Regions from separate parts of the Cytobacillus sp. GQ23 genome, predicted to be linked through region 2. Evidence: predicted binding sites of a transcription regulator. Region 2 holds the regulator's gene; the other holds the start of a gene.
What was found. The regulator LexA, encoded in region 2, represses DNA repair genes until DNA is damaged. The targets are predictions, from matches to a motif close to CGAACATATGTTCG.
Positions count from the first base shown of each region.

Region 1 (4,208 bases), on a different contig from region 2:
ATTTTGTTTTATCAATAAAGCTCATTCTCGGGTTTAGATACTGATTCGGGCTTTTTAACTGGTAGCAGTTTGCCTTCTCAGAGAAGTCTATCGTTAACTGTTCATCCAAAAATACTTCCTTGGATTTTTCCACATATATGCTGCCAATGTTTGTTTTGATTTCCCTGTCATCCTCATCAAGCTCATCAACAAGCCAAAGTGCCGCTACTCCGCTCACAACACAGCCGCAGCCATCTATATCGTACTTAAGCTTTATAAATCCATCTTTGCCGGCAATTCGTCCCGATACTTTTTCTGCTGCTATTTCAGTTAATGTTATTTCCATGTTGTAAAACTACCTCCCCTTTGCATATGCTGATTTTAACACAGATAGGTATAACATGCTTCTGAAAGAGACTGCTGCTATTCAGCCGCCAAAATAATGTTTTTTAGAAAGGATGATGGGGTATGTCCAAGGCGCAGATTAAAGTAATGGATAATGGATCACTGCGTGTTACAGGTGATGTTGAGTTAATTGATATGGATGGCAATAAATTCGAAACAAAAAAAACCTTCTCTCTTTGCCGCTGCGGAAGATCCTTGAAAATCCCGTTTTGCGATGGCACTCATAAAGGAACTTTCCAATCATGTGTCCGTGCGGAGATAGCTCCGGATGACAAGCAATAAGGGTGGAAAACGGGGACAGTCATCCCCGTTTTTTTATCTTTTATTTTTATTTTTAATTCTTGCGGGTGTTGCACTTTCACCCTGTATAATCCCTTGAAGCCGTTCCCGGTCCCTGTCCGTACTGTCTTCCCCGGCCCCGGGTGCGATATTGGCCATTGGCAGCTGTTCCAATTCTTTTCCTCTAGGCATCTTCATACACCTCCCTGCTGTTAAGGTGCTTCTCCTGCCTTAAAACTACCCCTCTTAAATTCATCCAGGCAAGCAAACTTATTCTTCCGTAAAACGGGCATCCGCTATAGCGCTGATAGAAATACGGTGAATTTCCCCAAACCGATCAATAATATGAAGCTTTTGGCCAAGTTCATCCCAATAATGGATGCCCCCTATGACCAGTTCATAATTTCTGCCCCTGTAATGTGTAATGGTTACACTTTTTTGAAATTCCATGGCCTCCGAAAGAATTTCATTCATGTGTTCAAGCTTCTGCTCATCTAATTCCCGCTTTTGCTCGTACATATCTTCCTTTGCCCAGTCTCTTAAGAGCTTTACATGTTCCGGCAGCATCATGGAAGTCCATTTTATTCTGCCCCTATCGCGAATCATAAGCTGACCCCCTTTTACATTTTATGGCCGCCGACCAATGTCGCACGGTGCCTGGCGGTTCCTGCACCTGTATAAGAGACGGCTCTCAGCAGAGCTCCTCCTCCAAACTTGGAGCGGATCCGGTCGACAGTATAGCCGAGCTCTCTTTTTTTCCAGCCATCCAAGTCGAACAGACTCAGCTGCATTTCGCAGTCATCCGTAATATTGCCGAGGGAAATGGAAATCTGCCGCACTGTTTTCCCCTCATAATTCTCGTCAAAAAGTTCGAGGCAGACCCGATAAAGATCCATCGTAATATTGGTTGGCTGGTCAACTGTCCTTGAGCGGTAAAAGCCCCCTCCGAATTCATCCTGGCTGTAGCCAAGGCCAAAGCTGATAGTTCTGCCGGCTTTCCGGTGGCTGCGGGCCCTTCTTGCCACTTCTTCACACATCTCAAGGACCACATGCTTAATTTCCTTTTTCTCTTTGTAATCCCTCAGTAAAATCTGGCTTTTCCCAAAGCTGATCTGTCCTGCCATGATCGGCGCGCCTATTTCCGACAAATCAATACCCCATGCATGGTGATAGAGCTGATTGCCCATAATCCCAAACTTCTTCTCCAGCTTAGCCAGGTCATAGCGGGCAAGCTGGCCGACTGTAAAAATTCCCATTCCATTCAATGTCTTTTCAACGCGGCGGCCGATGCCCCACATTTCCCGTAAAGGGGAGACATTCCACAGCTTTGTTTTTACATCTCCATACGTCCATTGTGCAACTCCCTTTTTTTTTGCCTCAAGGTCCAGGCAGAGCTTTGACATTAGCAAATTAGGACCTATTCCTATGGCGCAGGGGAGCTGAAATTCCCGTTCAATATCATCTTTTATTTTCCAGGCAATCGTCTGGGCATCACCCCAGAGGTGCACTGCGCCGTCTACTTTTATAAAGCTTTCATCGACACTATACGTATGGATGGCTTCCTTGGGGACATAACGATTAAACACCCTGGTGATTTCAGTGGAGATTCTTAAATAAGTCGCCATTTTCGGCTCCTCAACTCTAATGCGCGGATCATTTGGGACCTCAAAAAGACGGGACCCTGTCTTTATTCCAAACTCTTTTTTCATTCGCGGAGAGGCCGCCAGAACAACGCTTCCCTTCCGTTCCACATTCCCTGCAATTACAAGATAGCAGTCAAGAGGATCCAGACCGAGCATGACAGCAGAACAGCTTGCATAAAAGCTCTTCATATCAACACACAAAATTTGATTGTTCGGCATTGAGCTGTAATCAACCATGACTTCGACATCCTCCTTCAAAAAGCGTAAGGCGCTGCTTATCAGCTTCTATGCTGCATAGCCCCCTGAACCCGATAATAAAATTTATATATAACAGGAACATCTGTTCTATATATGTATACCCATTATATTAAGCGAATATGCGTTCGGTTTCAATGGAAATTTTACGCGGTTTTTCTTAAAAGTGGTTCTTTCTTCCCAGAACAGACGCCTCGCCGGCCAAAAACAAAAAAGCTGCAGCATTTGGCTGCAGCTTTTTATTTTTGATTAAATGCGCGTTTTCCAATTTTTTCGAACAGTCCCGGAAAAAGGGCAAAGATGATGCTTCCCGCATTCATCCACCGCGGAAGGTTAATTTCCCTGACAGGACGGAGCATAGCATTGACTACCCTGAGGGCCACATATTCGGGTTTAAGCATATATTTGCTGACATTTTTCACGTATGTTCCCTTTTCATCTGCAATAGTAAAAAAATTGGTTTCAATCGGGCCGGGATTAACGGCAGTCACAAACACATTGCTGTCAGCAAGCTCCATCCGAAGGCTGTTTGTATAGCCAAGAACAGCATGTTTAGTTGCGGAATAGACACTCGATTTCGGTGTGGCCATTTTGCCTGCCTGTGAAGCGATATTAATAATATGCCCGCTCCTCTGTTTCCTCATCAATGGCAGAATCATGCCCGTGCAGGCCATTAAGCCAACAACGTTTACATCAAACATCCCCTTTATTTCTTCAACTTTGACTTCATGCGCCTCCCGGAAAACACCGAAGCCTGCGTTATTCACAAGAACGTCTATATGATCAAAACGGGCAATAATCTCGGAAAAAACTGCCGAAACTTCGTCACTGTCCGAAACGTCAAGCTTATGCACATGTACATCGACTGAAAAACGCTTACGCAAATCAGCCTGCAGCTCCTGCAATTTGCCAATGCTGCGGGCAAGAAGGACAAGGTTTGCTCCTCTTTCGGCACAAAGGACGGCCATTTGCGCACCGATCCCGCCTGATGCCCCTGTGATAATCACATTTTTATTTTTTAATCTGTCTGACAATCAAACCACCTCTTTTGATGCGGAATACAAGAAGGCTTCCTCCTCTTTATTTATATAAATCTCCCCTATTGAATGCAAATAGTCAAGCTGTGCGATTGTTTCGGAAATGGTCAGGGAAAGCTCCTTCTCATAAACTTTCGGAAAAAGGCGGCGGCATACCTCAAAAACAGTGAGCGATTCGAACTCGAGCCATGTCTTTACTTTCATTGCCCGCTCATGCTGGCGGCCCAGCCTTTCGTTTATTAACCCGTTCACATCTTCAATATCCTCTCCATGCCCGGAGTAAAAAAGGGATATCGGCAGCTGCCGCAGCTTTTTCAAAGACTCGTTATACTGAAGCTGCGGCTTCGGCCTTTCCGCATGGCCTGGAAGCGGCGGCTCCAGGATAGGATTAGGTGAAATGTGTGCAAGCAAATGGTCTCCTCCAAGGAATACACCATCTTTCTCCCTGAACAAACCTATATGACTCTGTGCATGCCCAGGGGTCTCGATTACCGTCCAATCATTAAGCCCTTCAGGCTGGCAGCCTTCCTTCAGCTCGGCTGTCAGGGTACGATTGCAGGAATAGCGCAAAGTCTTTTTCATTTTGTTTATAAAGGAAGCATACCTTTCA
Region 1 covers NZ_JCAXER010000016.1:13,446-17,653, reverse strand. Annotated here, with positions in the region: gene AC6CHU_RS14385 (iron-sulfur cluster biosynthesis family protein) at 1-325, opposite strand, end outside; gene AC6CHU_RS14380 (CDGSH iron-sulfur domain-containing protein) at 448-666, shown strand; gene AC6CHU_RS14375 (hypothetical protein) at 700-861, opposite strand; gene AC6CHU_RS14370 (YolD-like family protein) at 934-1,269, opposite strand; gene AC6CHU_RS14365 (Y-family DNA polymerase) at 1,284-2,543, opposite strand; gene AC6CHU_RS14360 (SDR family NAD(P)-dependent oxidoreductase) at 2,801-3,595, opposite strand; gene AC6CHU_RS14355 (MBL fold metallo-hydrolase) at 3,596-4,208, opposite strand, start outside.
Region 1: a site for LexA is predicted at 2,679-2,692, ahead of AC6CHU_RS14365 (Y-family DNA polymerase). Genes of this name have one in related genera too.

Region 2 (4,208 bases):
AGCATAGAGCCATGTCCTGCAGAAAGGACAAAACGATCACGGTTGAACCAGTCCGGATTTTTTGGATTGTGGTTCATAAAGCGCGTCCAAAGAGTATAAGCCATTGGAGCAGCTCCCATTGGCATGCCCGGATGGCCGGAATTTGCCTTTTCAATGGCGTCAATTGATAAAGTACGAATGGAACTGATGGATAGTTCATCTGTGTGATTAAACATTCAATACATCCTTTCGAGTAGAAATTCTTCACTCTTATAATATTATCGGGTGTCCCTTATTTTCACAACCAATAGGGTTAGGTAAAGGACAAAAAGCCGGTTTGTTACTATATTGACACAAAAACACCCGGCATATGTAAAAAAAGCGGAGACAGGCAGTAATACCATCTCCTCTATTAAAAGAAGGAATACAGCACAGTGTATCCCTTGCAATTATATTATTAGTGAAGGCGATTTTTATTTTGGAATTCCTTCAGCTTTTTCGGTGTTACATCATTCCCTTTCGGATCAACGATTGTAACGCCTTTCAGCGTGTTTAACATGCCTGAGCGGAAAGTCTCCAAATACTCTTTGCGCAGCGAGGTCTGTTCTTTCGCTTCTGCTTCAGTCAGTCCGGATTCCTTGGCCTTCTTTGCCAATTCATTAATTCGGGCAAGTTTTTGTTTAGGCAGCATTTATTAAAACTCCTTTATATCAAAAGTTTACCTTTGAATAATCTGATGGAAGTTTTTATTATACAGCAGCTTCAGTTATGGAACAATACTGAAACTCAAATGCCATCATACTAAAAATGAGCACTTTTGACAAGAAAAGTGCTCTACTCTGAAAGTGAATCAATATATTCTTTATACCTTCTGTGGACAGTTGCTTTGGAAATATTATAGCCGAATCCCCTTAATGTCGCAGCAATCTCGGCAAATGTTAACTCGTTTTTCCTCAGCCGGATAATTTCCTCTATCGGCACCTCTATTCTTTCCCTGCCGCCACTTGCTCCCTGATTACTTAGGTTTTTCTCGGGCCTGTACCCTTTATCAACAGCCCGCTGCATGCCGCGTCTAATTTTGATGTTATGCAGCTTTCTCTGATACTCCTCTACCATTCCTACTATGCTCAGGACCATCGAATCTGATTCTGAAAGCTCCAGTTTGCCATTATTCGAGATGCTGTATAACTGGACTTCTTCTTTTAAAATACAATGGAGGATCGCAATTTTGGCATTCCCCCTCCCCAGCCTGGTTTCATCCTGGATGAGGACCACCTTTATCTCCTTGTTTTTAATTAAGTCTAAAAGCTCCAATATACCGTCCCTTTCAAGATCGTATCCGCTTGCCTGTTCGCGGATGACCTTGACTACTTCAAAGCCATTTTTTCCCGCCAGGTTCAAAAGCTCTTCTTCCTGCCTAGAAAGGGACGTTTCCTGAGTTTCCTTTGTTGTACTAACTCTGCAGTAAATAATTGCTTTCATAACTTCTCCTTATTCGTTAAGGTCTGAGCTGGCAAGCTCTTTATATGGCTGGTCATCCAGAGCTTTTACTGGAATGACAATTTCATCACCCGGAAAAATCCTTCCTGCCGCTATCCCATTATTTTGTTCAACCCAATTAATAAATTGATCTGTTGACATTGAATGCTCGGCAGAAAAATTTTCAGCAATCTTCCATAATGAATCCCCTTCTGCAACAGTGACTTTCACAAACTTTTCCGTATCAGGTGCTTCTATCTGTATGAGCATTATAAGCGATGCCGCCAAGCTCAAAACGAAGAGAATAATAGCATAAGAATATGATTTCCACAATTTGTTCAGCATAATTAACCACCCTCAAGAGAATATATGTTCGCATTTGATGTTTTTATTATAGACCGAACGTTTGTTTTGTGTCAATAAAAATTCGAACTTATGTTTGTATCATATGGTAATTGATGCTATAATTGAGACAACAAAAACACATACGAGGTGCGTAAAGATGGTGAAACTATCAAAAAGGCAGCAAGATATATTGGAGTTTATTAAAGAAGAAGTTAAGTTGAGAGGATATCCTCCTTCTGTAAGGGAAATTGGGGAAGCAGTCGGCCTGGCTTCAAGCTCAACTGTTCACGGTCATCTCGCCAGGCTTGAAAGCAAAGGGCTGATCCGCAGAGACCCTACTAAACCGCGCGCCATTGAGATTTTAGATATGGACGAAGCTTCAAATATCCCCAAGATCAGTGCAGTCAATGTTCCGATCGTTGGTAAAGTAACCGCAGGGCAGCCGATAACGGCAATTGAAAATGTTGAAGAATATTTTCCGCTTCCGGAAAGAATGGCACCTGCTGACGAGCATGTATTCATGCTTGAAATCATGGGAGAAAGTATGATTGAAGCAGGGATCCTTGATGGAGACTATGTAATCGTAAAACAGCAGAGCACTGCCAATAATGGAGATATCGTAGTTGCCATGACAGAGGAAGACGAAGCAACTGTTAAGAGATTCTTTAAAGAAAAAGACTTTATTCGTCTACAGCCAGAAAACTCCACAATGGAACCGATTATTCTCCGCAATGTTTCTATTCTTGGGAAAGTGATAGGCGTATACCGTCATATGCATTGATAGATTGTTAAAAAGCAGGCACCTCAGCCTGCTTTTTGTTTTTTTCCAATTTCAAGAAGGATATCAGTTCCTATTACCTGGTACTATCAGCAAAACGGTACGAAAGTAACTGATACTTTTCTTTTAGCATAAGGTTACAGTCATGTATGACTAATTTATCATTCAGAAAATTCGGTATTTTTATGCATATTATTTTATATTCATTTTCTATATAATGGTAATACACCGAGAATCAACCTAAGGTCGCTTTTCAAAAAATCTCGACTTTAGGAGTGTGAAGAAAAAATGTTTTTGAACATTACCTTCGCTTTGTTGATTGGTGGGCTGGTTGGTGTCGTTGGACATATTCGGAAAGAAGGCAAAATGGTTAAACCCAGAAGGACAAAAAAATTCATCTATCTGGGGGTCTTTGAAGAGGTAATCATGGGGGCTTTAGCGGCTGTTTTTTTGGTCGTTTCTTCAGATCCTGACTCTGCCTTAAAGGTAGTTCTCCTGGCAGTGATTGCAGGATTTGGAGGAGATGCACTGCTGACATGTCTCGATTTCTTAAAAATAAGACATAAAGAATAGAGAGATGCAGACGATATTTCTAGAAAAACCTCGTTCATCGCTGAGCGGGGTTTTTTATGTGCTCACTTGCGGAATCTTAAGTTCCCTAACTTTCAAAGTCATTTTTGTATGGATAACAATATGAAAAAAGCTTAGACTCTTCATTCAAAAAAGTCACGTTTTCTTGAATGAAGAGCACAGCAAGCTCGGTCAACTGTAAGGTACTCAATAATGTTGAAGGCTATTTATCTGGCCATTGTCGATTCTCTTACTAACAAACTTGGTTCTAGCTGAATTTTCTTTCTCTCAGATAATGGAACTTTCCCTTCAATCTTATCAATTAATATTTCACATGCCTTTCTCCCCATTTCAATAATGGGAGTAGAAATCGTGGTAAGCGGCGGATCTATTATGGACCCTAAGTAAACACCTTCATAGCCGCTTATGGAAATATCATGCGGGATAGAAAGACCTAATTTTTTGACAATCACATAGACAAAGGATGCCGTAATATCATTACAGACAAATAATGCTGTCGGACGATTGGTTTGTTTTAAGCACTCTAATAGCTGCGGATTCTCAGCCATAACTGTTTTGGAATCCGTATGATTATAGTTCGCTAAATTAAAAGGAACGAATAAATGCTCTTCAATAGGCAATCCATTTTCTTTTAAAGCATTTTTATAACCTTGCATTCTATTCACAACTTCTGAGGACGACTCTAAATGCTTATCGAATACAAATGCAATTTTCTTATGCCCCAGTTCAATTAAGTGCTTGGTCATTTTATAGCCGCCGGCAAGGTCATCACAAACCACATGATCAGCCTCTAATTCCTTGAAATACTTTGTATATAATACAAATGGAATGTTTGATTTTTGCAGGCGTTTATACGTCTCCACTTCATTGCAATGAAAAGCAAGAAATCCATCTACCATCATATGCCTGTATTTTTCAATAAGAGACTTCTCTACCTTGCTATCACATTCTGCAGGGCCAATGGAGATTGTATAGCCCCTTTCCATTGCATAGGGAATCGCCCCTTTAAGAAACTGATTTTGGTAATCATCATGTA
Region 2 covers NZ_JCAXER010000007.1:45,483-49,690, reverse strand. Annotated here, with positions in the region: gene tkt (transketolase) at 1-215, opposite strand, end outside; gene AC6CHU_RS07625 (DUF896 domain-containing protein) at 437-670, opposite strand; gene AC6CHU_RS07620 (YneB family resolvase-like protein) at 814-1,461, opposite strand; gene yneA (cell division suppressor protein YneA) at 1,471-1,803, opposite strand; gene lexA (transcriptional repressor LexA) at 1,961-2,584, shown strand; gene AC6CHU_RS07605 (DUF4257 domain-containing protein) at 2,870-3,154, shown strand; gene AC6CHU_RS07600 (LacI family DNA-binding transcriptional regulator) at 3,379-4,208, opposite strand, start outside.